Regions from separate parts of the Streptomyces sp. NPDC092296 genome, predicted to be linked through region 2. Evidence: riboswitches for the same ligand, from Rfam matches in the RefSeq annotation. Region 2 holds a riboswitch; each other region holds the start of a gene.
The links. Region 2 has a riboswitch for thiamine pyrophosphate ahead of thiO (glycine oxidase ThiO). Riboswitches for the same ligand answer to the same signal wherever they lie in the genome.

Region 1 (10,099 bases), on a different contig from region 2:
GACAGCAGCAGCCAACCAGAGCGGCCGGCGGCCCACCAGCCCGAGACGGCTGGAGCGGGCCGGCATCCGGGACGTTGCCGCGGCGGCCGGAGTCTCCATCACCACCGTCTCCGACGCACTCAACGGCAAGGGCCGCCTCCCCGACGAGACGCGCAGCCGGGTGCGCGAGGTCGCCGAGCGACTGGGCTACCGCCCGTCCGCGGCGGCCCGTACGCTGCGCACCGGCCGCTCCGGCCTGATCGGGCTGACCGTGACCACCTACGGCGACGAGCCCTTCACCTTCACCGAGTTCGCCTACTTCGCGGAGATGGCCCGCGCCGCCACCTCGGCGGCGCTCAACCGGGGCTATGCGCTGGTGGTGCTGCCCGCCTCCTCCCGGCACGACGTCTGGGGCAATGTCGCGCTGGACGGCACCGTGGTGATCGACCCGGCCGACCACGATCCGGTGGTCGCGGAGCTGCACCGGCAGGGCGTGCCGGTGGTCAGCGACGGCAAGCCCGGCAACTGCCCGGTCACCGCGTGGGTGGACAACGACCACGAGGCCGCCGTGCTCGGCATCCTGGACCACCTCTCCGGCGCCGGCGCCCGCCGCATCGGCCTGCTGACCGGCACCAGCACCGACACCTACACCCGGCTCAGCACCGAGGCGTACCTCGCCTGGTGCGGCCGGGTCGGACAGGACCCGGTGTACGAGACCTACCCGGCGCACGACCCGGCCGCCGGCGCCGTCGCCGCCGACCGGCTGCTGGCCCGCCCGGACCGGCCGGACGCGGTCTACGGCCTCTTCGACCCCAACGGCACCGACCTGCTGGCCGCCGCCCGCCGCTACGGCCTGCGGGTGCCCGAGGACCTGCTGCTGGTCTGCTGCAGCGAGAGCGATGTGTACGCGACCACCGAGCCGCCGATCACCACCCTCTCCCTCAAGCCCAGGAACATCGGCACCACCGTGGTCAACCTGCTGATCGACGCGATCGAGGGAGTGGGCGAGCAGCGCTCCACCCGGCTGCTCGCCACCGGCACCGAACCGCCGCCGGGCCGGCTGATGCCCACCGAGCTGCTGGTGCGCGCGTCCTCGCAGCGCCGCAGCCCCCGGACCACCATCAGCCCGCCCCGTACTCCGGACGGAGGCTGAGCCACGCCCGGCACCACCGCAGGACCTCCCTCGATACCGGACAAATCACGACATCGAACCGGACGGCACCGCAAGCCGGAACCATCGGATGCGGCCCAGGTGCGGACGCCGGGAGATCGAGCTTCCTATGATGGGCGAATGACACCCGAGGACCGCTTCCCCGGGCCTGAGCTGCCGGAGACAGGCCCCCGAGCCCGCTTGGCCCTCGACCCGCTGTCGTACGGGTACGAGAGCGGCGACCACGGCGGTCCGCAGCAGCCGTGGGCCGGCCCCGGCTACGGCGGCCAGGGGCACGGCAGTCAGGGGCACAGCGGCCAGGGTCACGGCGGCCAGGGGCACGGCGGGCCGGGCGGCGCCGCCGAAGGCGCGGTCCACTCCGGGGAGTCCTCGACCGTCCGGGGCTGGTTCGAGGCCGGCGGCGGCGCGACGGCGTCCGGCTTCGACCCGGACGCACCCGGCCGGCCCCCCTTCGAGCCCACCGACCCGCCCACCCTCGACCTGGGCGCCCCGGTGTCCGCGGCGCCCCCGGCCGGTGCGCCCGACCCGCTCCCCGAGCCCGCCGACACCGCCCCCGTCGGCCCGCTCTACGCCGTCGGCGACGTCCACGGCTACCTGGGCGAGCTGCGCGCCGCCCTGTACGAGCAGGGCCTGGTGGACGCCGACGGCCACTGGTCGGCCGCGCGCTCCCGGCTCTGGTTCCTGGGCGACTTCACCGACCGGGGCCCGGACGGCATCGGCGTCATCGACCTGGTGATGCAGCTCGCCGCCGAGGCGGCGGCGGCCGGCGGCTACTGCCGCGCCCTGATGGGCAATCACGAACTGCTGCTGCTCGGTGCCCACCGCTACGCCGACGAGCCGGTGCAGTCCAGCGCCGGAACCGCGTCCTTCCTGGCCGCCTGGCGGCTCAACGGCGGCCAGCAGAACGACATGGACCGCCTGGAGCCGCACCACATCCGCTGGCTTTCCCGGCTGCCCGCCGTCGCGCTGGAGGACGGCCATCTGCTGCTGCACTCCGACACCACGGCGTACCTGGAGTACGGCGCGTCGATCGACGAGGTCAACGACACCGTCCACGAACTGCTCGCCTCCGACGACGCCGACGGCTGGTGGGACTGCTTCCGCCGGTTCACCCGGCGGTTCGCCTTCCGGGGCGAGGCCGGTCCGGCGGCAGCGGGCGAGCTGCTGGAGGCGTACGGCGGCCACCGCGTCGTCCACGGCCACAGCCCCATCCCGTACCTCACCGGCGAGGCCCCCGGCGAGGACGGCCGACCGCCGCTCCGGATCACCGGCCCCCATGTGTACGCCGACGAGCTGGCCGTCGCCATGGACGGCGGCGTCACCATGGACGGCCGGCTGCTGGTCGCGCGGCTGCCCCTGGAGTGACCGGCGGCGGTGCCCGGTGAGGCCGAAGTTCCGGAAACGGACTGTTAACCCGTCAGGTCGCCGCCCTACCATCGAGACAACCGTCGAGGCCCCGGGCAGCGCACCCACCCGATCCGGACCGGCAGGCCGCCACCGGCCTGCGCAGCCGCAGCTCCCCACCCACGCAGACCGCAGATCCCGCACCCCAGACGCCGAGACGGCAGAACCACCACCTCACCCTGACGGAGCAATCGGGGGGCAAGATGAACACCGCTCCGCACCTGCGGCCAGAAGACCGACCGGACTTCGAGCGGGTCCTGGACCAGGCGCTGCGCGCCGACGGCATCCGCCAGGCGCTGCGGGCGCCCGGCGCGCACCTGAACGCCGAACAACTCCGCACCAGGGCACTGGCCGAGATCGGCGGCATCGCGGCCGCCGCGGCCGTGGAGTACCACGAGTACACGACGCTGCGTGACCGCGTCCGGGACGGCGCCGTCCGGCCGCACGGCGTGGCGGGCGCCGCCGCCCGGCCGACTGCGGGAAACGGCGCCGGGGCCCTGCCGGTGCTGACCGTACTGGCGCCGATCCTGGCCTGGGCCGCCGCGCTGATCTTCCTGCTGCTCGGCTACAGCCTGCGCGCCGCCAAGCCCCGGCTGGTGTTCGCGGACGCGCTGATCACCGCGGGCTGGGTGGCCCTCGCCGTCGGCGCCGTCGCCATGGTCGCCGGTGTCATCGGACTGCTGATCACCGCGCTGCGGGACAGCTCGGCCCCGCCCGACGGCCAGGACCCCCGGCTGCACGCCGAACTGGCCACCACCCGGGACGCCTGGAAGGCGGCACTCATGGACGACGGCATACTGCCCTTCCTCCACCTCACCCTCGCAGCGGACACCCCCACCCGAACCGCCACCGACCGCCCTGCCACCGGCGCCGAACCGCCCATCAACGCGGCCACCGGCGTCGACCTGGTCCGCCGCCGCCCCCGGCTCGGCTACACCAGCCCCGGCTACACCAGCCCCGGCCCCGAGCCCACCCCCCGCCGCGACCGCGCCCACACCACCTTCTCCTCCCCCGAATACTCCAGCCCCAGCTTCAGCTCCCCCGACTTCACCAGCCCCGACTACGACGGCGCCCCCACCGACGCCCCCGGCCCCAACTGACCCGCCCAACCGCCGGTTGACCTTCCCCTGGGACTCGGGCGGAGCGGCCCGACCCGAGGAGGACCGTGGGCACGGAGCTGCTGCCGATCGGCGCCTCCGCCAGGGCGTCGGGGCTGTCGCCCGAGCCGCTGCGAGAACCGGGGCCGAACGAGACCGTGAAGCACCTCCGACTCGACTGGGTCTCGCTACCGTCGTTCCATGACAGATCTGCGCCGGGTGCCGGTTGACGAGGTGCTGGAACGGGTCGAGACCGCGTTGGGGACCCGGCTCGATCGGGCGACGGTGGTCCGCAAGCGTCGGTCCGTGGGCGCCCGCACCGAGCGCGGCACATGGGTTCGGATCGAGCGGCGCGGGTTGGATCGGATCGGCACCCAGGGCGGTGACGGCACACCTTCGGCCGAGGCGCTGAGCGGCATCGCGAAGCCCAGGTGGCTGGCCGGCATCGCGTGGCGAGACGAGGCCGAGCCGGCGATGTGGCGGGCTGACGAGACCGGGCTCCTGCGGTCCGAACCGGTGGGGTCCGCAGTCGTGGCGAACGATCCGGCACTGTCTTCCGGCTGGTGGGCGCAGCTGAACGCCTCACTGGATGCGCTCGCGCGGCAGCGGACGAACCGGATCGCCACTCCGGACACGGAGACGATCGACCAGGATCTGGTGGAACGGACGGTCCGTCAGGTGTTTCCGCGCGTCGATGCGACGGTGCGAAAGTGGTGCCCGGCGCATGCGGATCTGAACTGGGCGAACGTGACGGCACCCGAGTTCTGCATCTTCGACTGGGAGGACTGGGGCATGGCCCCCCGCGGATTGGACGCCGCCACGTTGTGGGCGGCGTCGCTCGCCGTACCGGCGCTGGCCGATCGCGTCCGCGTCGAGCGGAGCACCGACTTCGCGAGCCGGGACGGCAAGCTGATGACGCTGTTCGTCGCGGCGAAGATCCTCGGGCCGTACGCGCATCCCGAGGACCCCCACCTTGAAGGGGCCCGCGCGCTGGCGGAGCAGGTGGTGAAGGAGCTTCAGGCGGACTGACGCAGGAGCTGCCGGTAGGTAAGGAGGACCCCAGCGTGCTCCAGTCCGCCACGCGGCTCCCGCAGGTGCTCGGCGTCATCAGTGCCGACCGCCACCGCCTCCACCCCAGCTTCAGCTCCCCCGACTTCACGGGCACTGGGCCCTCCCTGTCACTCGAACGTCAGGCGGGGGATGGACGCGATGTCGATGCCGTACCGGCGGTAGACCGCCGTGGTGTTCTCGCTGGTGAGGTCGTTCACAGACAGGCCGAGCGCGCGGACCGTGTCGTGGACGTGCCGTCCGCTGTTGCCCTCCACCTCCAGGTACGGGGGGATGAGCGGCCAGTGGTCGATCTCGATGGAGGCGCCGTTCAGCGACCAGGAGGAACGGCGGTTCTCCTGATAGGCCCGGGGCTCGTATCCGAGCTTGGCGAGGATGGCGTTCGTCGCGTCGAAGTCGCCGACGATGGTCTCGGTCTCCGTCACTCCGTCGATGGCGTCGTGGTCCAGGATCTCCTTGACGCACAGGGTTACGGTGCTGCCGTTGTCCCGCAGCCTCACCCAGGTGCCGGCCTTGCCGGGGATGTCGTAGACGTAGCGCCGCTGAAGTCGGTCGGCCAGGTGGCCGGCACCGGCTGTGGCGAGCACGTCCCGGATCTCCTCCGGGTCGACATTGAGGATCTTCGCCTCGTACTCGACTTCAGTGGTCATGCTGGAGTTCCCTTCGCTGTGGGAGAGTTCAGGTGACGGAGCGAACGATGCCGGCGATCTCGACAGCGGCCTCATGCGGCGTCAATCCGGTGGCGTCCACGACCGTGAGGCCGAACCGCTCGTAGCTGGTCACCGTGGTAGCGACGTTGTGCTCCTCGCGCTGGTGCCAGTAGCCGAACGCGCCTCTCTCCTGACGCTGGAGCAGGCGACTTCGGCGCGTCTTCTCGTCCACCACAAGGAGGACAGCCACGTCGGGCAGCAGGACGCCGTTCGGGTAGACCGGCTCGCTGTCGTGCCCCATCGCCTGGTGGGTCGCTATCGTCCGGGGAAAGTAGCTCTCCAGAACCGCCGACCGACCCGTCTCGACGGCCGCCCTGACCTTCCTCGGACTTCAGATGGTTGGCCATCATCCACCAGTGGTAGCGAGCAGCGACGTTGCGGGAATCATCCACCTCCCGCCGCATATGCGGGAACGTCGGCAGGTCGTCTGTGATGTGCGCTGCCCCGAGCAGTTGGGCGACGACGGGTGCGATGGTGCTCTTGCCGCCGGCGCTGAGGCCGTCGATCGTGACGAACGTTCCGAGCTTCATCATGCGCTCCCCGAGTGAGGAGGCTGGGATGACGGGGCGGTGTCGTGTCGCGCCCTTTGGTTACTGGGCGAGGCCCAGGCGTTCAAGGAGGACGGATTCACCAGCTTCTCCCCGACCAACTGCCGTGCCAGGAGCAAGGCCGCGTGCACGCCAACGGGCTACCAGCTCGGTGCGCGGGGACGAGCACCTCAAGGCACTCCGGCAGGGCCTCACGCCCCACCTGACCAGCCGGGTCGTCCGCCAGCTCAACCAACGGTCCGGCGAAGTCGCGCGCCAGAAGGCGTGAGCCCGTCCCGACTCGAACGATCCCGTGGCTCCGCCATCGAGGCAGGCGATCGGGGTTGTACGGCCCGCCGGCGAAGCACTGCGCTGGGAAGCCCCTCCTGCCTCCCAGCGCAGTGAACTCAACGGGCTGGTGTCAGTCGGTGAGGGGGAGGTAGACGCGGTTGCCGTTGGCGGCGAACTCGCGGGACTTGGCGAGCATGCCGGCGGCGATCTCGGCCTCGGTGGCCGGGGTGTCGGGGGCGAAGGTCTCGTTGATGGTGCGGCTGATCTTCATGGAGCAGAACTTCGGGCCGCACATGGAGCAGAAGTGGGCGGTCTTGGCGGGTTCGGCGGGGAGGGTCTCGTCGTGGAAGGCGCGGGCCGTCTCGGGGTCGAGGGCCAGGTTGAACTGGTCCTCCCAGCGGAATTCGAAGCGGGCGTCGGACAGGGCGTCGTCCCAGGCCTGGGCGCCGGGGTGGCCCTTGGCGAGGTCGGCGGCGTGGGCGGCGATCTTGTAGGTGATGACGCCGGTCTTGACGTCGTCCCGGTCGGGCAGGCCCAGGTGCTCCTTGGGGGTGACGTAGCAGAGCATGGCCGTGCCCCACCAGGCGATCATGGCGGCGCCGATGCCCGAGGTGATGTGGTCGTAGCCGGGGGCGACGTCGGTGGTCAGCGGACCGAGGGTGTAGAAGGGCGCCTCGTCGCAGATCTCCTTCTGGAGGTCCATGTTCTCGCGGATCTTGTTCATCGGGACGTGCCCCGGGCCCTCGATCATCACCTGGACGTCCCGCTCCCGGGCGATCCGGCCCAGTTCGCCCAGGGTGCGCAGCTCGGCGAACTGGGCGTCGTCGTTGGCGTCCGCGATGGAGCCGGGCCGCAGACCGTCGCCCAGCGAGTAGGTGACGTCATAGGCGCGCAGGATGTCGCAGAGTTCCTCGAAGTGGGTGTAGAGGAAGTTCTCCCGGTGGTGGGCGAGGCACCAGGCGGCCATGATGGAGCCGCCGCGCGAGACGATGCCGGTCTTGCGGCGGGCGGTGAGCGGTACGTGGCGCAGCAGTACCCCGGCGTGCACGGTGATGTAGTCGACGCCCTGCTCGCACTGCTCGATCACGGTGTCGCGGTAGACCTCCCAGTCGAGTTCCTCGGCCCGTCCGTCGACCTTCTCCAGGGCCTGGTAGAGGGGGACGGTGCCGATCGGGACCGGGGAGTTGCGCAGAATCCACTCGCGGGTGGTGTGGATGTTGCGGCCGGTGGAGAGGTCCATGACGGTGTCGGCGCCCCAGCGGGTGGCCCAGGTCATCTTCTCCACCTCCTCCTCGATGGAGGAGGTGACGGCGGAGTTGCCGATGTTGGCGTTGATCTTCACCAGGAAGTCGGTGCCGATGACGGCCGGCTCCACCTCGGGGTGGTTCACATTGACCGGGATGACGGCCCGGCCTCGGGCGACCCGGTCCCGGACGAACTCCGGGTCCATGCCCTCCCGCAGTGCGACGAACTCCATCTCGGGGGTCACCACGCCCCGCTTGGCATAGCCGAGTTGGGTGACGGCGGCCCCGTCGCGGGCCCGCAGCGGGCGGCGGGGGCGGCCCGGGAAGACGGCGTCCAGGTTGCGCAGGCCGCCGCGCGGTGCGGTGGGCCGCAGACCGTCGTCCTCGGGTTTGGGCGCGCGGCCCTGGTACTCCTCGACGTCGCCGCGCTGCCTGATCCAGCCGTCGCGCAGCGCGGGCAGTCCGCGCCGTACGTCGGTCTCGTACGCCGGGTCGCCGTATGGCCCGGAGGTGTCGTACAGCGGTACCGTACGGCCGTTGCCGAGGTGGACCTCGCGGTATGGGACCCGCAGGTCGGGGCGCGAGCCGGTGCGGTACGCCTTGTGCCAGGCGGGTGTCGGGTACCCGGTGGCGCCGGTGGACCGGTTCCGGTCGTGGTCGTGCTGCTGTGCTTCGTGCGTGGTCATCGGACCCTGCTCCCTACGCCGGCATTACCCGGTCAGGTTCTGCGGTCGGCACAGCGTTCAGTGCCCTCTCAGCCCGGTGCTCCGAGCTCCCGCGTCTGCATCAGATGCGCCCCACCGTAGCCGTCCGGCGCCGCGCACCGCCAGGGGGCCCGGCCGTGGTTCCCTTGGTGTCGACCCACCCCGGAAGGACATCCCGTGGCCGACGTCGACGAGCAGCACCCGCACCGGGACGGCCACGGCCATGCCCACCACCACGGCCCGGCGGCGCCCGCTTCGGCGCGGCTGCGGCGGGTGATCGCGGCGGTGCTGGTGCCGTTCGCGGTGGCGGTGGTGGCGGGGCTGGTGGTGCTCTGGCCGGGGGGTGTGCCGCCGCACAGCGCGGGCCCCGCCGGGGTCGGCTTCGACCAGAGGACGGTGCACGGCACGGTGGTCGCCACCGCGCAGGCGCCGTGCACCGGGGACGCGGGCAAGCAGGACTGCACCAGCGTGTCGGTGCGGCTGACCAGCGGTGACAACGCCGGGCGTACGGTGCGGCAGACGCTGCCCCCGGACGGGAACGGCCGCTGGTCGGCGGGCGACAAGGTGATCCTCACCGACTCGCCGGACGCGCCGGCCGACCTGCGCTACGCCATCGCCGACGCGGACCGGGCGCTGCCGATGGCGGTGCTGGCCGGGATCTTCGCGCTGGCGGTGGTCGCGGTGGGCCGGCTGCGGGGGCTGACCGCGCTGGTGGCGCTGGTGGCGAGCTTCGCCGTGCTGGCGCTGTTCATCCTGCCCGCGGTGCTGCACGGGCAGAATCCGCTGCTGGTGGCGGTGGTCGGCGGCAGCGCCATCATGCTGGTGGCGCTCTACCTCTGCCACGGGCTGTCGGCCCGCACCTCGGTGGCGGTGATCGGCACCCTCTCCTCGCTGGCGCTGATCGGGGTGCTGGGCGAGCTGTTCATCGGGCTGACCAAGCTGACCGGCAACACCTCGGACGAGACGGCGCTGGTGCACTCGCTCTATCCGGGCATCCGGCTGGACGGGCTGCTGCTGGCGGGGGTGATCATCGGTTCGCTGGGCGTACTGGACGATGTGACGGTCACCCAGACCTCGGCGGTGTGGGAGCTGCGGGCCGCCAACCCGGGGCTGGGCGCCCGGGAGCTGTACCGGGCCGGCATCAGGATCGGCCGCGACCACATCGCGTCGACGGTGAACACCCTGGTGATGGCGTACGCGGGCGCCGCGCTGCCGCTGCTGCTGCTGTTCTCCATCTCGCAGCGGGGGGTGGGCACGGTGGCGACCAGCGAGATCGTTGCGGAGGAGATCGTACGCACCCTGGTGGGCAGTATCGGCCTGGTGGCCTCGGTGCCGGTGACCACGGCGCTGGCCGCCCTGGTGGCCTCCCGCGACCGGGTGCCGGGCGGCTCGGTGCCCGCCCCGGGGACCGGCGTACCCAGGGCGGGCACGGGCCGGGCCCGCCACCGCGTACGGCGGTAGCCGTCGCATACGGCGGTAGCCGTCACGTACGGCGGGCCCGGCCCGGTCCGTCAGAGCCGGGCCACGATCCGGCCGGCCTGGTCGTAGACGGTGACGACCACGGAGCCGGGCCTCGCGTCCTTGTCGAGCGTCGGCCCGACCACATAGCCGCTGGCGTAGCCGGGGCGGCCGGGGAGGGTGACCACCTGGGCGTCCAGCGTCCGCCCGGCCACCGCCACCGTGATCCGGGCGACCCGGGCGGGGCCGATGTACAGCGGCGTGTAGAGGGCGCGCCGGCTGTCGCCCAGGGTCTGCAGGCTGACGCTGCCCGCCTGCTGGTTGCCGTCCCCGACGCTCTTGCACTCCGGCCGGCCGTGCCCTTCGACCAGGCAGCGCTCACTGCGGGTCAGGTACATCCGCTGCCCCAGCCCCACCGCGAACCGCTTCCCCTCCGCGACCACCCG
Region 2 (10,099 bases):
GCTCGACTACGAGACGGCGCTCACCCGGACCGACTCGCGCACCGGCGACCTGTACGACGTCTCCGGCCACATGGTGTGGATCGGTGAGCGGACCAGGCAGCTGGACGGCGCGCACATCGAGTTCGCGTCGCGCATCCGCAACCCGATCGGCGTGAAGCTGGGCCCGACCACCACCCCGGAGGAGGCGCTCACCCTGATCGAGCGGCTCGACCCGGAGCGGGAGCCCGGCCGGCTCACCTTCATCACCCGGATGGGGGCGGGCAAGGTCCGCGACCGGCTGCCGAACCTGGTGGAGAAGGTCACCGCCTCCGGCGCGCGGCCGGTCTGGATCTGCGACCCGATGCACGGCAACACCTTCGAGGCGGAGACCGGCCACAAGACCCGGCGCTTCGACGATGTGCTCGACGAGGTCAAGGGCTTCTTCGAGGTGCACCGGGCGCTGGGCACCCACCCCGGCGGCATCCATGTCGAGCTGACCGGCGACGATGTCACCGAGTGCGTCGGCGGCGGCGACGAGGTCTTCGTGGACGACCTGCACCAGCGGTACGAGACCGCCTGCGACCCCCGCCTCAACCGCAGCCAGTCCCTGGACCTGGCGTTCCTGGTGGCGGAGATGTACCGGCAGGCGCCGTGAGGCCATGCCGAGCCCTCGGGTGACGGCAGGAGTGTGACGGCACGAGTGTGACAGCGTGAGTGTGACGGCACGAGTGTGACGAAGGCCCCCTCGGAACCGGGCGACCGGTGCCCGAGGGGGCTTTTCGCATACGAAGGGTCCAGGTAAGGTGAACCTCAGTCCAGTTAGGCAAGCCTTGGCTGAGTGCCGCGAGGGAGAGACCGCACGATGTACGTCTGCAGCTGCCACGCGGTCACCGAGCAGCGCATCCAGCGCGAGATCGCCGCTGGGGCGGCCACTCCCCGGGAGATCGCCAAGGGCTGCGGGGCGGGGACGGACTGCGGCTCCTGCGTCCGCCGTATCCAGGCGCTGCTGGGCCACCACGGCGCCCGGCCGTGCCCCACTTCCCGGCTGGCCGCCCGGCTCGGCCTGCCGGAGCCCGGGGCGGCGGCGGTCAGCGGCGGCGCCGAGGCGGCGTAGCGGGCGCGGTCAGCTGTCCGGCTGCTCGATCACCTGGGCCAGGTACAGCGGCTCACCCAGCTTCTCCACCAGCTCCAGCTGGGTGTCCAGGTAGTCGATGTGGTCCTCCTCGTCGGCGAGGATCGCCTCGAAGATGTTGGCCGAGGTGATGTCCTGCTTGGCACGCATCACCACGATGCCCCGGCGCAGCCGGTCGATCGCCTCCACCTCGACCTGGCGGTCGGCCTGGAACATCTCGGTGACGGTCTGCCCGACCCGCACATGGAACAGCCGCTGGTAGTTGGGCAGCCCCTCCAGGAAGATGATCCGGTCGGTGAGGATCTCGGCGTGCTTCATCTCGTCGAACGACTCGTGCCGGGTGTACTTGGCGAGCTTGGTCCAGCCGTGGTGCTCCTGCAGTTTGGCGTGCAGGAAGTACTGGTTGATCGCGGTGAGTTCGCCGGTCAGCTGCTCGTTGAGGAACTCGATGATCTCTGGGTCGCCCTGCATGGGTGCACGCTCCACGTCTTCGGGGATGTCGCGGCCGGGGTGCGGCGGCTGGGGGCATCGTGGCACCCGGTGTGGCGAAACTTCCAGTAAGTGCACACTCACCGTGTTCGGTGTGTTTCAGTGCGTTCGAGTGGTTCTGCGGTGGTCAGGGGCGGTAGGGGAGTCCATCGCCCGCTCTGTCACCATGGGGGCATGGGCCAGTTCGAACACCAGCAGCAGCGCCCCCGGCCCGAGGCAGTCGACCCCCGGCTGCCGCCGGGCCAGCGTCCGCAGCGCGGCTGGCCGGTGCTGCACTACGGGCCGGTGCCTCGCTTCAAGCCGCTCAGCTGGGAGTTCCAGGTCTTCGGCGCCACCGCCTCCGGTGAGAAGCACAGCTGGGACCATGAGCGGTTCTCGACCCTGCCGAGGACGACGGTCCACGGGGATCTGCACTGTGTGACCCGGTTCAGCATGCTGGGCAACGAGTGGAGCGGGGTGGCCACCCGGACCGTACTGGAGCTGGTGCCGCCGGCGCCCGATGTCACCCATGTGATGGTGTGGGCGGAGTACGGCTACAGCTCCAATCTGCGGCTGGCCGACTTCGCGGACCGGCGGTCCCTGTTCGCCACCCATCGCGGCGGTGAGCCGCTGACCGTGGAGCACGGCTTCCCGGTGCGGCTGGTGGTGCCGCACCTGTACGCGTGGAAGGGCCCCAAGTGGGTGCGGGCGGTGGAGTACATGCGGGCCGACCGCCGGGGCTTCTGGGAGGAGCGCGGCTACCACAACATCGGCGACCCCTGGGCGGAGCAGCGCTACTCCTACCAGGAGCGGCCGGGCGACGGCCCCGAGATGTGACCGCCGGGCGTGCCCCCGGGTGGGCTCAGAGCAGGACGAGGGTGACCGTGGTGCCCTTGGGCCGCCGGGCGTCGCCGCCCGGGTCCTGGTTGCGCACGGTGGGGGTGCCGAACGGGTTGAGCCGCACCACCCGCACCTGGAACCCGGCCTCCCGCAGCGCGGCCGTGGCGTCGGCCTCGTTCCTGCCCCGGACGTCCGGCACCGGGTAGAGCTGCGGGCCCTTGGAGACGGTCAGCGTCACGGTGGCGCCGGGACCGGCCCGGTCCGCCGGGTCCTGGGCGGCGATCGAGCCCGCGTCGACCGTGTCGGAGTACACCTGGTCGGGGCTGATCTGCACGGTGAAGTGCTGCTCGGCCAGCGCCGCCTGGGCCTGGTCCAGCGGCAGGCCGACGACCTGCGGCACCGGCAACGGCGCCGGGCCCTTGCTGACCACCAGCGAGACCGGGGTCTCCCGGGCCAGCCGCTTCCCGGCGGCCGGTTCGCTGCTGATCACCGCGCCCTCCGCGACGGAGTCGCTGTACTCCTCGGTGGTGGTGCCGGGGGCCAGACCGGCGCCGGTCAGCTGCTTCCTGGCCTCCGCCAGCGGCTTGCCCAGCACACCGGGCACCGCGATCCGCTCCGGGCCGCCGGAGAGCACCACCTTGACCGGGTGGTCCTTGCGGGTGCGCGCGCCCGGCTCGGGGCGGCTCTCGATCACCTCGCCGCGCGGCACCGTCTCGCTGAACGCCTCGGTGAAGTCGGCGCTCAGCCCCGCCGCGTCCAGCCGGGCGACGGCGGCCTGCCGGGTCAGGCCCAGCACGCTGGGCGTGGTCGCGTACAGCGCGGCGGACAGCAGCCAGGTGGTGAGGCCCACCACCAGCACCAGCGCGGTGGCCGCCGCCGCCAGCGTCGGGCCGCGCCGCCACCGCCGCCGACCGGGCCGGGCGGCCGGCGCGGGCTCGTCGTACGGGCGGCCCCGCGGCGTCAGCAGCTCGGGGGGCAGCTCCAGCACGCTGGTCCGCTCCGCGCCGGTCCGCTCCGGGCCGGCCGACGGCGGCGCGGCGGTCGCGGGCAGCCGCGTGGTGGGCTCGCTGGTGGAGTACTGCGGGGTGTGGTACGTGGAGGCGGGCGGCTCGGCGTCCAGCTGCTCGGCCGTCAGCGTGCGGCGCACCCGCTGGAGCGCGGCCAGCAGCTCCACCGCGTCGTACGGGCGGCGCTCGCGGTCGCGGGCGGTGGCGGCGGCCACGATGGCGTCCAGCTCGGGCGGCAGCCCGGGGACGGCGAGCGAGGGCGGCGGCACGTCCTCCGCCAGGTGCTGCCGGACGATCTCGGTGGGCGAGCCGCCGGTGCGCGGCTTGCGGCCGGTGAGCATCTCGTACAGCACGATGCCGCAGGCGTACACATCCGAGCGGGGGTCGGCGGGCTGCTGCCGGATCTGCTCGGGGGAGAGGTACGAGACGCTGCCGAGCACCGTGCCCAGCGGGGTGGCGCTGCCGCTCGCGGCGTCCCCGGCGACCGGGTGGACCAGGCCGAAGTCCGCGACCTTGACCAGGCCGCCCTCGGTGATCAGCACATTCTCCGGCTTGACGTCGCGGTGCACCAGACCGGCCCGGTGGGCGGCGCCCAGCGCGGCGAGCACCGGCTCCAGGATGTCCAGCGCGGCCCGCGCGGACAGGGCGCCCCGGTCGCGCAGCACATCGCGCAGCGTGCAGCCCGGCACGTACTCCATCGCCAGGAAGACCCGGGAGCCGTCGGCGCCCTGGTCGAAGACATTGACCACATTGGGGTGCGCCAGCCGGGCCACCGCCTTGGCCTCGCGGATGAAACGGCCGGTGAACTCGGCGTCCGCCGCGAGCGCGGGGTGCATCACCTTCAGCGCCAGCACCCGGTCCAGACGGGTGTCGGTGCCCCGGTAGACGGTGGCCATGCCGCCCACGGCGATCCGCTGCTCGACCCGGTAGCGGCCGTCGAGCAGCGCTCCGATGAGCGGGTCGTGCAAGGTCGTGTCCACGAGGGGAGTCTAGAGGCGCCCGGGGACAGCCCGGCATGGCGGCCGCTCAGAAGGCGGGCATCTCCCGGTGGTCCAGCTCGGCGCGGCCCGCCGACGGCGAGGACGCCTCGGCGTGGAACCGGCGCGGGATGCGCCCCGCGCGCCGGGCCAGCCGCCCCGCCTCCACCGCCCGGCGCATCGCATCGGCCATCAGCGCCGGGTCCTGGGCCCGGGTGACCGCCGACGCCAGCATCACCGCGTCGCAGCCCAGCTCCATGGCGAACGCCGCGTCGGACGCGGTGCCCGCCCCCGCGTCCAGGATCACCGGCACCCCGGCGCTCTCCACGATCAGCTGGAAGTTGTGCGGGTTGCGGATGCCGAGCCCGGAGCCGATCGGGGAGCCCAGCGGCATCACCGCCGCGCAGCCCACCTCCTCCAGCCGCCGGGCCAGCACCGGATCGTCATTGGTGTACGGCAGCACCGTGAAACCGTCGTCGACCAGCGTCTCGGCCGCGTCCAGCAGCTCCACCGGGTCCGGCAGCAGGGTGCGCTCGTCCGCCACCACCTCCAGCTTCACCCAGTCGGTGCCCAGCGCCTCGCGGGCCAGCCGCGCGGTCAGCACCGCCTCGCCCGCCGTGAAGCAGCCGGCCGTGTTGGGCAGCACCTGGACGCCGTTGCGGGCCAGCACCTCCAGCACCGAGCCCTTGACCGTCGGGTCGACCCTGCGCATCGCCACCGTGGTCAGCTCGGTGCCGGAGACCCGCAGCGCCTGCTCCAGCACCTCCAGGCTGGGGGCGCCGCCGGTGCCCATGATCAGCCGGGAGGTGAACGTCGTCCCGGCGATGGTGAGTGTGTCGTCCGCCATGGCTCAGCCTCCCTGCACCGCGGTGAGGATCTCGATCCGGTCGCCGTCGGCCAGCGTGGTGGCCTGCCAGGCGCCGCGCGGCACCACGGCCTCGTTGACGGCGGCGGCCACCCCGGCGGGCGCGGCGCTGACGGTGGCCACCACCTCGGCCAGGGTCCGGTCGGCCGGGACGCGGCGCGGCTCGCCGTTCACCGAGAGGGCGATCTGCGGGGCCGCAGCGGCTCCCGGGCTGTCGTACGGGCTCATCGCAGGGCCTCCTGAAGGGTGTCGCGGGTGAAGCGGGAGGGCAGGAAGGGGACGGCCGGCTCGGGCAGCCGGCCGGTGGCCAGGTACTCGGCCACCAGGTCGCCGGTGACCGGCGTCAGCAGCACCCCGTTGCGGTAGTGGCCGGTCGCGGCGACCAGGCCGGGCAGCGCGGTGGGGCCGAGCAGCGGCGCGTTGTCCGGCGACCCCGGCCGCAGCCCGGCGCCGGTCTCCACCAGCGGCAGCTCCGTGATGCCGGGCAGCAGCTCATGGGCGTCCCGCAGCAGCTCGTACACGCCGCCGGCGGTGACCGTGGTGTCGTGCCCCAGCTCCTCCACGGTGGCGCCGATCACCAGCTCGCCGTCGGCGCGCGGCACCAGGTAGATGTGCCGGCCGCGCACCACCGCGCGCAGATTGCGGGAGAGGAACGGCGCGTACACCGGCGGCACCCGCAGCCGCAGCACCTGCCCCTTGACCGGACGCACCGGCGGCAGCACGCCGTCCGGCAGCCCCGGCAGCAGATGGCTGCGGCTGCCCGCCGCCAGCACCACCTGGTCGGCGGTGAACTCCGTGCCGTCCTCGGCCAGTGCGCCGACCGCCCGGCCGTCCGCCACGGTCAGCCGGGCGGCGGCCGACGCCACCAGGGTGACCCCGGCGCGGCGGCAGGCCGCCACCAGCGCGGCGCCCACCCGGCGGCCGTCCACCTGGTGGTCGTCGGCGACATGCAGGCCGCCGCGCACCGAGGGGGCGAGCATCGGCTCCAGGCGGCGGCACTCCCGGCCGGTCAGCCAGCCGGAGTCCAGCCCGAGCCGCTGGTGGAAGTCGTACAGCTCGCGCAGCTCCGCCCGGTCGTCGGCGTCCAGCGCCACCGCGAGGGTGCCGCAGGCGCGGTAGCCGGTGGGCAGGCCGGACGCCTGCTCCAGCTCGGCCGCGAAGTCGGCGTACCGGGCGTTGGAGGCCATCCCCAGCCGCAGCAGCGGCTCCTCGCCGTACTGGAGCTCGGTCACCGGCGCCAGCATCCCCGCCGCCACCTGCGCGGCGCCGTGCCCGGGGTCGGGGTCGAGCACGGTCACGGCGAGGCCGCGCTGCGCCGTGCGCCAGGCGACGGCCAGCCCGATGATCCCACCGCCGACGATCAGGACGTCGGCATGCGTGCGTGCCAAGATTCGGATGCTCCCTTCGCCGGCATGACCCGGATCAGGTTCGGACGGTCGGAGGCCGCCGCAGCCTCCCTCTCAGCCCGGTGCGCCGGGCTCCCGTGTTCATGCTCCTCCCACCATAGCGCCGCCCCGTGGCGGGCCCGAAGGGGCCTGCCACGGGGCGGCGGGTGGGTGCACCGGGCCGGCCGTCCGCCGGCGGCGGGCCCGGCGCGGCTCAGTCGGCCTGCCGGGTCCGCGCGCGGTGCGCGGCGATCAGCTCGGCGTAGCGGTGTCCGCTGCTCTTCACGGTGCGCTGCTGGGTGTCGTAGTCGACGTGGACCAGGCCGAAGCGCTTGTCGTAGCCGTACGCCCACTCGAAGTTGTCCAGCAGCGACCAGGCGAAGTACCCGGCCAGCGGGACGCCCCGGGCGACCGCGCGGGCGCAGGCGGCGAGGTGCTCCTCCAGGTAGGCGGTGCGCTCGGGGTCGTGCACCGAGCCGTCCCGGCCCACGGTGTCCTGGTACGCCGAGCCGTTCTCGGTGACGTAGACGCGCTGGGCGCCGTATTCCTCGGAGAGCCGCACCAGCAGTTCCTCCAGGCCGGGGCCGTGCACCTCCCAGTCCATCGCGGTGCGCCGGGGGTCCGGGCCGGGCTGCTGCCGGGCGTAGGGGACCGGGCCGGTCGGGTCGTCCGCGATGATCTGCCGGAAGTAGTAGTTCAGGCCCAGCCAGTCCAGCGGTGCGGCGATGGTCTCCAGGTCCCCCGCGCGGATCGGGAGGTCCACCCCGTACAGCTCGACCATGTCCTGCGGGTAGCCGCGCCCGTGGATCGGGTCCAGCCACCAGCGGTTGGTGTGGCCGTCGGCCCGCAGCGCGGCGGCGCGGTCGGCGTCGCTGTCGCTGGCCGGCTCGATCGGGCTGAGGTTGTTGACGATGCCGACCTGGGCGCCGGGGCAGGCCGCGCGGACCGCCTGCACGGCCAGGCCGTGGCCCAGGTGCAGGTGGTACGAGGTGCGGACGGCGGCGGTGAGGTCGGTCAGCCCCGGGGCCATGTGGCCTTCGAGGTGGCCGATCCAGGAGGAGCAGAGCGGTTCGTTGAGGGTCGCCCAGTGGGTGATCCGGTCACCGAGGGCGCCGGCGACCACCGAGGCGTACTCGGCGAACCGCTCGGCCGTCTCGCGCTCCGGCCAGCCGCCCCGGTCCTGCTGCACCTGCGGCAGGTCCCAGTGGTACAGGGTGGGGAAGGGGGTGAGTCCGGCCTCCAGCAGCGCGTCGGTGAGCCGGTCGTAGAACGCCAGGCCGGCCGGGTTGACCGGGCCGCCGGCCTGCGGCATCACCCGGGGCCAGGCGATGGAGAACCGGTAGGCGTCCAGGCCGAGGCCCTTGGCCAGGCCGACGTCCTCCGGCCAGCGGTGGTAGTGGTCGCAGGCCACGTCCCCGGTGTCGCCGCCCGCGACCTTGCCGGGAGTGTGGGAGAACGTGTCCCAGATGGACGGAGATCGCCCGTCCTCGTTCACCGCCCCCTCGATCTGGTACGCGGCGGTGGCCGCGCCCCAGACGAAGTCGTCGGGCAGAGCACTCAGGTCGTTCACAACAGGCCTTTCGATGAGGGTCGTTCGGCGCCGGGTGTCCGCCGGCGCGGGTGTCACTTGACGGCTCCGGCGGTGAGTCCGGCGACCAGGTAGCGCTGGAGCAGCAGGAAGCCCGCGACGACGGGGACGCTGACGACCAGCGAGGCGGCCATGACCTGGTTCCAATACACGTCGGTCTGGGTGGCGTAGCCCTGGAGCCCGACGGCGAGGGTGCGGGTGTCCTCGTTGGTCAGCACCGACGCGAACAGCACCTCGCCCCAGGCCGTCATGAAGGAGTACACGCTGACCGCGATGATGCCGGGCCGGGCGGCCGGGACGATCACCTGGATCAGGGCGCGGACCGGCCCGCAGCCGTCCACCAGTGCGGCCTCGTCCAGGTCGCGCGGGATGGAGTCGAGGTAGCCGACCAGCATCCAGATGGAGAACGGCAGCGAGAAGGTGAGATAGGTGAGGATCAGCCCGGTCCGGCTGCCGTAGAGGTTGAGCCCGGTGCTCTGGCCGATGTTGACGAAGAGCAGGAACAGCGGCAGCAGGAAGAGGATGCCGGGGAACATCTGGGTGGAGAGCACCGTGGTGGTGAAGACCCGGCGGCCCGCGAACCGGTACCGGCTCACCGCGTACGAGGCGAGGATCGCGACCACGACCGACAGCACGGTCGAGCTGATCGACACCACCAGCGAGTTGATGAAGTACCGGCCCAGCGGGACGGTGTGCCAGATGTCGATGTACGGCCGGATCGTGAAGCCGCTCGGTATCCAGCGGAACGGCTGCTGGACGTCCCGCAGCGGCTTCAGCGACGAGGTGATCATCACCAGCACCGGCGCCAGGGTGAAGACCGCCAGCAGGGTGAGCAGCACCCGCCGGGTCCACCGGAAGGAGGCGGGGGCCGCCATCGCGGAGGGGACCGCGGCGGCGGTGCCGCGCTTCGAATGACTAGGCATCGGCACCCTTCCGGCGAGAGGTGAAGAACAGGTAGATCGCCGTCACCACGAGCAGGAACAGCAGCAGCAGGACCGACATGGCCGAGCCGGCGCCGAAGTTCCAGGTGACGAAGGAGGACTGGTAGATGTGGATGGAGATCAGGTCGGCGGCTTCCGGTGCCGACTTCCCGAACAGGACGTACGGCGTGTTGAAGTCGTTGAACGTCCACAGGAAGAGCACCAGCACCAGCACCTGGTTGACCGGCCGCAGCGACGGCAGGGTGATCTTGCGGATCTGCTGCCAGATCCCCGCGCCGTCCATCGCCGCCGCCTCGTACAGCTCGCGCGGGATGTTCTGTAGGCCGGCCGTCAGGGTGAGGAAGGCGAACGGCCAGGAGCGCCACACCGAGACGACGACCAGGGCGGTGAAGCTGTTGCCGCCGATCAGCCAGAACGGCCGGTCGGAGGTGAGGTGCAGCTGGTCGTGGAGGACGTGGTTCACCAGGCCGGTGTCCCGCTGGAACATGAACGACCAGGTGATCACGGCCGCGTAGACCGGCAGCGCGTACGGGATCAGGAAGAGCGTGCGCAGCAGGCCCCGGCCGCGGAAGGCGTCCTGCATCAGGACGGCCGCGACCGTCCCGATGAGCCAGGACAGCCCCACCGACAGCACCGTGAAGCAGCAGGTCACCCAGAAGGAGTGCAGCAGGGCCTGGCCGACCGGGGCGTTGAAGTCCACCGCCATCCGGTAGTTGCCCAGCCCCTGCCACGGGGCGCCCGTCCAGTTGTGGATGTAGAACTGGGTGAGCTGCTTGAAGCTCATCATGGCGCCGACGATCATCGGTACCACGTGGATGAGCAGTTCCAGGATGAGAGCGGGTATCAGGAGCAGATAGGGCAGGCCGATCCGGCGCAGTCGATCGCGCACGTCAGGAAGCCGGCATCTGCTGCTGGGC
Region 3 (10,099 bases), on a different contig from region 2:
CCCGCCCGGTGCAGCCGGGCCACGAACCCCGGATTGGCCCGCACCAGGTCGATACCGGGCCCGGCGATCGACACCCCGGGCGGCAGCGAGCCGTCCCGGAAGCGCAGCGGCAGCCGCTCCATCAGGAAGACGGTGGGCAGGCTCGGCGCGGCCTGCCGCACCCGGCGCAGCGACAACTGCGAGAAGCTCATGATCCGCACCGGGGAACGCTCCCCGGCCCGCGCCGGATCGGTGCCCGCCAGCCCGAACCGGTGCAGCACCCGCAGCAGTTCGGCCTCCACCCGGCCCGCGTAACGGGTCGGGTGCTTGGTCTCGATGGCCAGCTCCACCCGCCGCCCGGCGTCCGCGACCAGTTCGAGCAGCCGCTCCAGGGTGAGCACCGCGGACCGCTCCGGATCGGCCACCGGCCCCGTACCGGTCGGCCCCGTACCGGCCGGTGCAGGGGCCCGGTCGGGCGCCTCCGGCTCCTCCGGCGGCAGCGCCTCGTCCTTCCAGGAGCCGAAGTCCAGCTCGGCCAGGTCGGCCAGCTCCAGGGTGGAGACCACCCCGCGCCCGTTGGAGGTGCGGTCCACCCGGCGGTCGTGCACGCAGACCAGATGGCCGTCGGCGGTCAGCCGCACATCGCACTCCAGCGCGTCCGCGCCCTCCTCGATCGCCCGGCGGTAGGCCGCCAGGGTGTGTTCGGGGACGGCGCCGGAGGAGCCCCGATGGGCCACCACCCGGACGGTCGAGCGGTTGGGTACGGCGAGCGGCACCGGCGGCGCCGCCGCGGCTGCCATGGCTGGGGCTGTCCTCACCCGTCCCAGCGTACGGGCGGCCGCGCCGCGCCCCGGCGAGGCCCGGTGGACGTCCGGGTGAACGTCCGGCGACGCCCGTACGACCGGGGGTTACGCCCGGCCCGCGTCCCGCCGGGTCAGCGGCGTCAGCGCCCAGGTGACCAGGGCGGGCACCAGGAAGGCGAAGAGCGAGGCGGAGGTCCACTCCTGCGGGGTGAAGTGCGCCCAGCCGTGGACGTGGTCCCAGAAGCCGGCCCACCAGCCGCCGATGTCGGACGGCGAGAGGAACTGGTACGTCGCGAAGCCCAGCAGCCACGGCAGCAGCATCAGCGGCCGGCCCGGGGCGGACTCGGACAGGTCCCAGCCGCCGCGCCGGCCGCGCCCCAGGTAGTAGTCGACCGCGAGCACGGCCAGCAGCGGCACGAAGACCGAGCCGATCAGCCCCAGGAAGCCGTAGTACCAGCTGCCGAACTCCTTCACCGGCACCGCCAGCGCCGTCACCAGCACGCCGATCCCGACGGTCAGCACCCGCCGGTCCACCCTGGGGAAGAGGTTGTGGACGGACATCGCGGTCGAGTAGACGTTGGCGAACGACTGGTCCACCTCGCGCAGCACCAGCACCGCGAAGAACGCCCACCCGGCGGTGACCCCGAGGAAGGTGTCGAAGATCCGCGAGCTGTCGCCGTGCGCCTGGAGCAGCGCCATCAGCCCGAGCACGAAGCACCACACCTGCGCCACGGTGTAGCCGGAGAAGGTCCCCCAGAAGGAGGCACCGGGCGTCCGCGAGTGCCGGGTGTAGTCGGCGGCCAGCGGTACGAAGGAGATCGACACCGCCAGGACGTAGTCGGTGGCGCCCAGGAAGCCGTGCCAGTTGCCCGCCCCCGGGTCCGGCACCCCCTGCCGGGCCAGCTGGACGGTGAAGTACACCATCGCGGCGCCCACCGCCACGGCCACGTACCGGCGCAGCAGCGCGATGGCGCCCAGCGGCCGGATGGTCAGCGCGGTGGTGACCGCGCCCGCCGCCACCACGTACAGCCAGTGCCAGCCCCGGCCGTGGGTCATCGCCTCGGCGCCCATGGCGATCACGGTGAGCTCGTACACGCCCCAGCCGACGCACTGCACGATGTTGAGCACCGTCGGCAGGTACGACAGCCGGGTGCCGAACAGGCCGCGCAGCACCGCCATGGCGGGGGCGCCGGTGCGGGCGCCGATCACCCCGGCGACGGCCAGCATCAGGGTGCCGACGGCGGTGCCGACCACGATCGCGGTCGCGGCGGCGGCGAAGGACAGCGTGCCGGTGCCGGTGCCCAGTACGGTCGCCGCGCTGCTGAAGCCGATCAGGCTGATGCCCATGTTGGCCCAGAAGGCCGCCTGGTCGCGGAAGCCCAGTGGGCGGGGCGGGGTGGTGTCCAGCACCAGCGGGGCCTCGCCGCCGGGGTGGTCCGGCCCGGGGGCGGGCAGGGTGGAGGTGGACATGCCCGAAGGCGAGGACGATGAAGCCGTCACGGCCGATGCTCCCTACGCCGGCATTACCCGGTCAGGTTCCGGCGGTCGGCACCCCCTCGGCCCTGTACGGCCGACCGGTGCCCTCTCAGCCTGGTCGAGGTCCAAGCTCCCGCGTGTCAGTTCGACACGCCATGCTAGGCGTACCGGGCCGCCAGGCCAAGGCCGGGGCCTGCGGAGATCAGCCCCGGCTAAGGAACCCACCATCCGCACGGGTGTGCTGCTTACGGCATTCAGACGGGCGATGGGAAATGCTGTGTCCCAAGGTCCTGTCATCCATGGAGGTCGTCCGTGAGCACCGAGCACGAGAGTGGGTTCACCGGGCCGCAGGGGGCGCAGCCCGCCGGCGGCCAGGACGCGGTGGGTCCGGCTCCCGACCGTACGGCGCAGCAGCCCGCCGTGCCGTCCGCCGGTGCGCCGCCCGTCGCCCCGGTGGGCGGGCCGTCCGCGGCCGTCCCTCCGCCGCCGGCCGCGTACCCGCCGCCGCCCGCCCCGGCCGACCCCGGCGCCACGGCACAGCAGCCGCTGTCCGCGTACCCGCCGCCGCAGACGCCGGCCATGCCGGGCGCGGCGCCGTACGGTGCCGGTCCCGCGGCCGCCGTTGAGACGGAGGCCGACCGCGCGGCCTGGCCGCCGCCCAGCACTCACCCGTTCGGCGCAGGCCACCCGGTCGGCGGCTGGGGCGGCGGTGCGGACCACCCGGTCGGCGCCACCGCCGAGGGCAAGCCGCGCCGCCGCCGCAACGGCGGGCTGATCGCGCTGGTCGCGGCGGTGGCCATCGCCGCCGGGGGCATCGGCGGCGGGATCGGCGCCCTGGTGTCGGGCAACTCCGACTCCGGCAGCGTCGGCAGCAGCACCACCATCTCCTCCACCGTCGACCAGGCCGCCCTGAACCGCGCCCCCACCAGCGTCGCGGGCATCGCCGCCAAGGCGCTGCCCAGCACCGTCACCATCAAGGCGGAGGGCTCCCAGGAGTCCGGCACCGGCACCGGCTTCGTGTACGACACCGAGGGCCACATCCTCACCAACAACCACGTGGTCGCCCCGGCGGCCAACGGCGGCAAGCTCACGGTCAAGTTCTCCGACGGCTCCAGCTACGCCGCCTCGGTGGTCGGCCGCGCCGAGGGCTACGACGTGGCGGTGATCAAGCTCGACAACCCGCCGAAGAACAAGCTCACCCCGCTGCCGCTGGGCGACTCCGCCAAGGTCGCGGTCGGTGACGCCACCATCGCCATCGGCGCCCCCTTCGGCCTGGAGGGCACGGTCACCACCGGCATCATCAGCGCCAAGGACCGCCCGGTGGCCTCCGGCGACTCCACCGGCGCCCAGGCGTCGTACATGAACGCGCTCCAGACCGACGCCTCCATCAACCCCGGCAACTCCGGCGGCCCGCTGCTCAACGCGGGCGGCCAGGTGATCGGCATCAACTCCGCGATCCAGTCCACCAGCCAGGGCGGCGGCAGCCCGTTCGGCCAGACCGAGCAGGCCGGCAGCATCGGCCTCGGCTTCGCCATCCCGATCAACCAGGCCAAGTGGGTCGCCGACACCCTGATCAAGACCGGCCGCCCGGTCTACGCCATCCTCGGCGTGCTGCGCAACGACGACTACAACGGCGACGGCGCCCAGATCATGCCGTCCGACGTCCAGGGCACCCCCGCCATCACCCCCGGCGGCCCCGCCGACAAGGCCGGCCTCAAGCCCGGCGACGTCGTCACCAAGCTGGACGGCGTGCCGATCGACAGCGGCCCGACCCTGGTCAGCGAGATCTGGACCCACCGCCCCGGCGACAAGGTCTCCCTCACCTACACCCGCAGCGGCGAGACCCACACCACCACCGTCACCCTCGGCGAGCGCACCGGCGACAGCCAGTAGCTCACCCCCCACCCCGCCCCACCCGCTAGGCTGACCTCCGCCAGGAGGGCTGCCCGAGCGGCCTAAGGGAACAGTCTTGAAAACTGTCGTGCCGGGAAACCGTCACCGTGGGTTCGAATCCCACGCCCTCCGCAGCTAGCGATCCACAGCCGAGAGCCGGTGGCCCCACCCGGGGCCCCGGCTCTCGCCGCTCTCCAGTCCAGCCTGCCTCGGCCGTGATCTCGTCGCTGACCAGCGCGAGGGTTCCTGCCGGGGGTCGCCGCCGGCGCGGGAGGGTTAGCGGGCTGCCGACCGGAAGACCACGGTTGTGGCCACGAGCGTGACAGCCGCTGCGGCTACGGCAGCCGCGCATCCCTTGGTGCCCTGCTGGTTCGTGCCACCGACCCAGTGGCCCGACACCCACCGTCCGGACCTGGTCCGATGTCCCTTACGCCAGTGCTTCCTGGCCATCACGCCTCCCCACTCGACAAGAGCCTGCCAAGCAGCGTGCTGGGCGTGGCCGGCGGGAGGTAGGGCGCACACCGGGCGCCCAGAAGCGGGCACGGCCAAGAGGTGGGGCGGAGGAAGCGCTGCCACGGAAGACGCGCCCGTTCGGTGCAGGGCTGGGCTGGCCGCTTCCTCGCCTCGGTGTGGTCAGCCGTGCTCGATGGCCACTGCGGCGAACAGAAAAGTTGCTGCGGTGAGAAGGACCAGGTGAAAGGCGTCGGCGGTCCACAGCCGCAGCCACATCAACCCGCCGCCCATCTTGGCTGCCAACTCCCGGGGCTGGTCGGGTGGCTCAGGGGGAGGGGAGGGGGTTGGTGGGGGTGGTGAGCCAGGGGTGTTGGGTGCCGTCGGGGTGGATGGTGAGGCCGAATTGGGTGAGTTCTGGTTGGCCCTGGGTCTGCCACCAGGAGAGTGCTCGTTCGACTTCGTCCCAGAGCCTGCGCGGACCTGACTGGTAGACCGTGGCCGAGGGCGCGCCCTGCCGGAAGACGGCGTTCGCCCAGGAGCGGCCAGAGAGGTCGAAGAACCACGCCTGGGTGGTGGCGGCGTCGGTCTGGTTGGTGACGTGGGCGCAGTTCGGGACGCACAGGCCGGCGATGAAGCGGGCTGTTCCGTATCGGCCGCCCAGGTCGTCGGGTCCCAGCCGTGTCGTGGACCGGTGGGCGTCGCCGGGGTAGGCGGGGACGTGGTGGCGGAAGCGGTTCCAGTCCAGCCGCTGGCCTCGCAGCTTCATGAACTCGACCGGTCGCAGGAACGGGCCGCTCGCGCTGCCGTCCGCGTTCACGGTCAGCTTGACCAGGACGTCCCCGTTGCTGTCGTAGTCCGTGCCCCAGGGCGCGAGGATCACGCCGTCCGGGCGGGTCTGCCGCAGCCAGGTCACGGGGATTCTCCGGACGCCCGCCGTGACGATGACGCGATCGTAAGGAGCGCCGCGCTGCCAGCCGAACTCGCCGTTGGCCCGGACGATCTCGGGGTGGAGTCCGACCCGGGCCAGGGCCGTTCGGGCCTCTGCCGCGACGTGGGCGTCGACTTCGACGCTGACCACGTTTTCGCTGCCCAGTCGATGGGAGAGCAGTCCCGCCGTCCAGCCCGGACCGGTGCCGATCTCCAGCGCCCTCATGCCTGGTCGGACGTCCAGGTCGCGGAGCATGGAAGCGACGACGGACGGCATGCTCGCGGAACTCGTCGGTACGGCGCCGGGGACGTTCCCTTCGTGCTTGCCGTCGTCCCACTGGGTGACCAGGGGTACGTTGGCGAATGTCTGGCGTAGCCATTCGTCAGGATCATCCGCTTTGTCCACAGCGACGCTCTGGCCAGTGGCCATGTCGAAGGCCCATACCAGGGCCGGCAGGAGGAGTGCGCGCGGCACGGCCTTGAAGCAGTCGACCCAGTCGGGTGTCAGCGAGCCGATGTCGAGGAGGAACCGCGTCAGCTCGTCGCCGGCGCGGTCCCGCTGCTCCATTGAGCGGTCGATCACTTGCGGTGTCCTCCGTTGCCGGGGGGCGACTCCCCGTCCGGCGGTGGCGGTGGCGGTGGCGGGGGCGGCGGCGTCCAGGGCTGACCGGGGAGGTTATCCCCGTCGCCCTCGTTCTCCAGGACCTGACCAACGTCCACGTCGGCCCCTCCAATCGGTGTAGTACTACCCCCGGCCAGCAGCGCGCCTGGCGGGGCTTGCACGCCCGTGTCCGCAGAAGGCTGGTGAACAGCCCGAGCGGGGGCTCGGACACCACGATGCCGCCTGTGAGGTCGATCCAGTTTCACAGTTTGTGAAACGGCAAGTGCAGAGAGTCAGACTCCGGTGCGGGTGATCCAGACGGAAAGAGCGTCGCTGTGCCGGTGGCTGGTGCGGGCCAGCGCGGTGACCGTCTCGCGCACCAGGGGATGTCGGCTCGCCTGCTGAGGCGCTGCGGCATAAGCCTGGTCGAGGTGGTAGAGCGCGGTTTCCGGCCTGGCCAGCCACCGGTACGAGCGGGCAAGGTCGATGTGGTGGTGGCCGATGCGGGTGGGCGCCCAGTCTGACGGGAAGCGGACGCTCTTCGAAGCGGCGACCGCCTGGGCGTGTTCTCCGACCTCCACCAGCGTCATGACTCGGTGGACGGACACGTTGGTCGGGCCGAAGTGGACGCTGAAATCGTTCTGCTCGCCGGTCCGTGCCGCGATCCTTGCGGCTTCGTTCAAGTGGTGTTCCATCAGCGCCTTGTCCCCCGCGCGGGCCGCCACGACGGCAGAGCCCAGGTGCAGTTGGCCTCGGGCGACCAGCGCGCCGGGGGTGTTCGGGTCGGTGCCTTCCAGGAAGTACCGGCCTGAGTCCTGCAACCGTTGGCACGCCTCCAGATCCCCGGTGCGCAGGTAAGCGGTGACCCGCAGATACTCCCGCGCCGCGCGCAGGCCGGGGGCGCGGTCCCCGGCCCGTTGCGCTGCCCAGTCCATCCGGTTCAGGGCGGTGGTGGAGAGGCCGTTGAGCCCGATGGCGATCCCCACCGAGTGGCCGCACCGGTACGCCTCGGAGAGCAGCCCCCATGCCTGCTGTTGGTCGTGGCCGTTGAAGGTGTGCGCGGCGGCGTGCAACTCGGTCAGCAAACCGGGCAGTGCTCCGGCCATCGGCTTGTACTGGGCGGCCTGGGCGAGGGCGTTGATGTGCGCCACGGCCACGCGCAGCTGAGGCAGGGGACGGGGCGTGACGTCCTCTTGGGGCGCGAGGTCGTAGAGGTCGAGCGTGGCGCGGATGGGCGCCATCAGCGGCATGAGCGGGTCCGTGGTGGCGTCTCTGTGAGGCTGCGGTTCGAGGAGGTCGACGGTGACTCCGAGAGCCCGCGCGACCGCTGCTACCAGCGCCGGTGAAGCCGGTCGGTGGCCCGAAGTCACCTTCGTCAGCAGGGAATAGGACACGCCCGCTCTGGCGGCGAGGGCACGGAGGGTCACTCCGCCGTTTCGCGCGTACGCTGCGATCCGCTCGCCCGTGCTGATGTGCTGGTGGCCGTCGCTCATGGCGTCCTCAACGTCCTCGACCCGTGTACAGGGCAACGTACCGTCGCGGGGCGGCGATCGTCCGAGAACTCGGCGAAGCCCGCTACGCGTCGAAGTCGTACTCCAGGACGTAGGCTGCCGCGTCCATGGTCATCTCGTTGAGCTCGACGGCGGTGCCGTTCTCGGTGTAGGCGGTGCGGCAGAGGATGATGACCGGCGTCCCGGCGGCGAGGAGGAGGCGGCCGGCTTCGGCCGGGGTGGGCATCCGGCAGCGGATCTCTTCGCGGAAGTGCACCGGCTTGTGGCCCAGTTCGGCCAGGCGGGCGTAGGTGCCGCCGGGGCCGGTGTCCTCCTGGGTGATGGCGGAACCGGCGACCAGGTCGGCCGGGAGGTGGGACGTGGCGAGCAGTACCGGCTTGCCGTCCAGTACGAAGCGGCGGCTGCGTACGCAGGTCGCGGCGCCCGGGTCGAGGCCCAGGGCCCGCGCGATGTGCTCGGGTGCGGGGTGCTCGGTGACGGTGAGCTGGTCCACGACCAGGTCGCGGCTCTCGACTTCGGCGGACCAGATGGACCGCCCGGCGCCCCACCGTTCGCGGGACAGCCGCTGGATGCCCTGACGCCTGAGCGGACGGAAGTCGCCACGCTGGTACGGGAGCTGGGTGCCGTGGTCTGACATCGCTCCGCGCCTCCTCCTCGGCTGGGATCAGTCGAGTGCGTAGTCGGCGGAGAGTTCGCGGCCGGGGCCGAGGAAGTCGACGGCGTGTTCGGTGACGTTGCCGTACTGGTCCCAGTAGCGGTTGGTCATGGTCAGGGCGGGAGTGCCCGGGGCGACGCCGAGCAGCGGTGCCACGTCGTCGGGGACGGGTGCGACGGCGACGAGGTCCCGCCTCCTGGCGGCGCGTCGTCCTGTCCGGTCCTCGATCAGGCCGAAGGTCATCTTCGGCAGCGGCTCGGCCGCCAGCAGTTCGGGCGCCACCTCGGCCAGCTCACCCGGCAGCCAGGACGTGGACACGGCGACGACTCCCTGGTCGTCGAGGTACACGCGCCGCCGCCGGACCGCCGAGTCGCCGGGGTCGATCCCGAGGGCGTCCGCGATGTCGTCCGGAGCCGACGTCAGTTCGGCGGCCAGGATCTCGGTGCGCTCGCCTGGACGGAAGCCGCTGCCGGTGGCGCGGAGCATCTGGAGCCGTTCGGGCCCGGTGGTCAGCACCGGCGGGACCTTGGCGATGGTGCCCACGCCGGGGATCGACTCGGCGTAGCCCTCGGCGCGCAGTACGGAGGCGACCCGGGTGGCCGTGGCGGTGGTGACGCCCTCGGTCCGCATGATCTCGCGTACGGACGGGATGCGCTCACCAGGCCGGATGTCGCCGCTGTCGATGCGGGCCCTGATCTGGGCGGCGATCCGCCGGTACGGAGGAAGTGCCTGCGGGTTGCCGGTCATGTCTGCTCCTGTTCTAGAGCGCTCTGAAGCGGTTGTTGACAGCATCAGTGCTCTAGAACACCATAGAGCTGCTGTGGCCGGTGGAACAGTCCCGTGTCGGCCAGGTGGGGCCGTGCTTGACGGAGGTTTGTTTCCCGGTGCTGGTTCGTATGCGACTGATGGCTGGGGCTCTTGGCCTCCGTGAAAGGAAGCGATCCCGATGACTGTGCTGAAGCGCCCGGATGCTGTCCCGTACATCGCGACCTGGAGCGATGAGCAGTGCGCTGGGCAGGTGGTGGTGGAGGACCGGCGGTCGGGGGGTATCGCGTACCTGGACGAGCGTCCGGGGGACCGGGATGAGTGGGGGGTGTTGTGGCGCCGGGTCGAGTCGAGGCCCGGGGGTGGGCGGCCGGAGTTCGCGCAGGTGCATGCCCGTCGGCAGCGGTATGTGATGCGCCACCTGCGGTGCCAGGTCTGCGGCAGGCCGGCGGACGTCAATGAGCAGGGCGTGCTGTGGCTGCTCAAGGACGATCGGGGCGCCTGGCCGCGCCGGCCGGAGCGGATGGCCGCGACGCATCCTCCCGTCTGCCTGCCGTGCGCTCGGGTGGCCGCCGAACTGTGCCCGCACCTGTCCGGGCGCCACATCGCCGTACGGGTGCGCAGGCCCGAAGTCGTGGGCGTGTACGGCGCGTTGTACGCCCCCGGGGGCGGCCGGGGCCGTCCGCAGCCGGTGGGGGAGCGCTCGTCACGTACGCCGATCCGCAGGTGCGGCGGGTGGTCGCGGCGCAGCTGGTGATGCTGCTCCGGGGCTGCACGGTGGTGGAGGGGGTCAGTCGCGGGTGGCGGAGATGTCGCCGTTGACGGTGGTGAGGGTGAGGTGGTGGTCGGGGGACGGGGTGGTGGTGGGGAGGGTGACGGTGGGGTGGCCGTTGTCGGTGGTGGCGTCGACGGCGTAGGCGGGGGCGTTGCGGGGGAGGGTGAGCCGGACCGAGCCGTTGGTGGTGGCGGCGGTGACGTCGGACGGCGGGGAGGCGCAGGCGAGGACCACGTCGCCGTTGACGGTCCGGGCGTGCAG

Region 1: another riboswitch for thiamine pyrophosphate. It lies ahead of thiC (phosphomethylpyrimidine synthase ThiC); the one in region 2 lies ahead of thiO (glycine oxidase ThiO).
Region 3: another riboswitch for thiamine pyrophosphate. It lies ahead of ACIQGZ_RS01985 (purine-cytosine permease family protein); the one in region 2 lies ahead of thiO (glycine oxidase ThiO).

Annotation. Positions count from the first base shown of each region.
Region 1 covers NZ_JBIVRB010000001.1:341,442-351,540, reverse strand. Annotated here, with positions in the region: gene ACIQGZ_RS01605 (LacI family DNA-binding transcriptional regulator) at 1-1,132, shown strand, start outside; gene ACIQGZ_RS01600 (metallophosphoesterase) at 1,271-2,515, shown strand; gene ACIQGZ_RS01595 (hypothetical protein) at 2,758-3,654, shown strand; gene ACIQGZ_RS01590 (hypothetical protein) at 3,853-4,680, shown strand; gene ACIQGZ_RS01585 (class IV adenylate cyclase) at 4,830-5,369, opposite strand; gene ACIQGZ_RS01580 (hypothetical protein) at 5,398-5,670, opposite strand; gene thiC (phosphomethylpyrimidine synthase ThiC) at 6,378-8,177, opposite strand; TPP riboswitch at 8,171-8,280, opposite strand; gene ACIQGZ_RS01570 (YibE/F family protein) at 8,373-9,656, shown strand; gene ACIQGZ_RS01565 (hypothetical protein) at 9,707-10,099, opposite strand, start outside.
Region 2 covers NZ_JBIVRB010000003.1:208,237-218,335, forward strand. Annotated here, with positions in the region: gene ACIQGZ_RS11360 (class II 3-deoxy-7-phosphoheptulonate synthase) at 1-634, shown strand, start outside; gene ACIQGZ_RS11365 (bacterioferritin-associated ferredoxin) at 842-1,093, shown strand; gene bfr (bacterioferritin) at 1,103-1,582, opposite strand; gene ACIQGZ_RS11375 (sulfite oxidase-like oxidoreductase) at 1,775-2,416, shown strand; gene pknB (Stk1 family PASTA domain-containing Ser/Thr kinase) at 2,442-4,406, opposite strand; gene ACIQGZ_RS11385 (thiazole synthase) at 4,453-5,250, opposite strand; gene thiS (sulfur carrier protein ThiS) at 5,254-5,496, opposite strand; gene thiO (glycine oxidase ThiO) at 5,493-6,656, opposite strand; TPP riboswitch at 6,650-6,763, opposite strand; gene ACIQGZ_RS11400 (GH1 family beta-glucosidase) at 6,868-8,223, opposite strand; gene ACIQGZ_RS11405 (carbohydrate ABC transporter permease) at 8,277-9,164, opposite strand; partial or broken gene ACIQGZ_RS11410 (carbohydrate ABC transporter permease) at 9,157-10,080, opposite strand; gene ACIQGZ_RS11415 (ABC transporter substrate-binding protein) at 10,073-10,099, opposite strand, start outside.
Region 3 covers NZ_JBIVRB010000001.1:436,064-446,162, forward strand. Annotated here, with positions in the region: gene ACIQGZ_RS01980 (glycerophosphodiester phosphodiesterase) at 1-779, opposite strand, end outside; gene ACIQGZ_RS01985 (purine-cytosine permease family protein) at 888-2,252, opposite strand; TPP riboswitch at 2,275-2,405, opposite strand; gene ACIQGZ_RS01990 (S1C family serine protease) at 2,571-4,151, shown strand; tRNA gene ACIQGZ_RS01995 (tRNA-Ser) at 4,195-4,283, shown strand; gene ACIQGZ_RS02000 (hypothetical protein) at 4,785-4,907, opposite strand; gene ACIQGZ_RS02005 (protein-L-isoaspartate(D-aspartate) O-methyltransferase) at 4,930-6,114, opposite strand; gene ACIQGZ_RS02010 (helix-turn-helix domain-containing protein) at 6,426-7,625, opposite strand; partial or broken gene ACIQGZ_RS02015 (GntR family transcriptional regulator) at 7,708-8,238, opposite strand; gene ACIQGZ_RS02020 (GntR family transcriptional regulator) at 8,308-9,045, opposite strand; gene ACIQGZ_RS02025 (hypothetical protein) at 9,245-9,820, shown strand; gene ACIQGZ_RS02030 (DUF4097 family beta strand repeat-containing protein) at 9,854-10,099, opposite strand, start outside.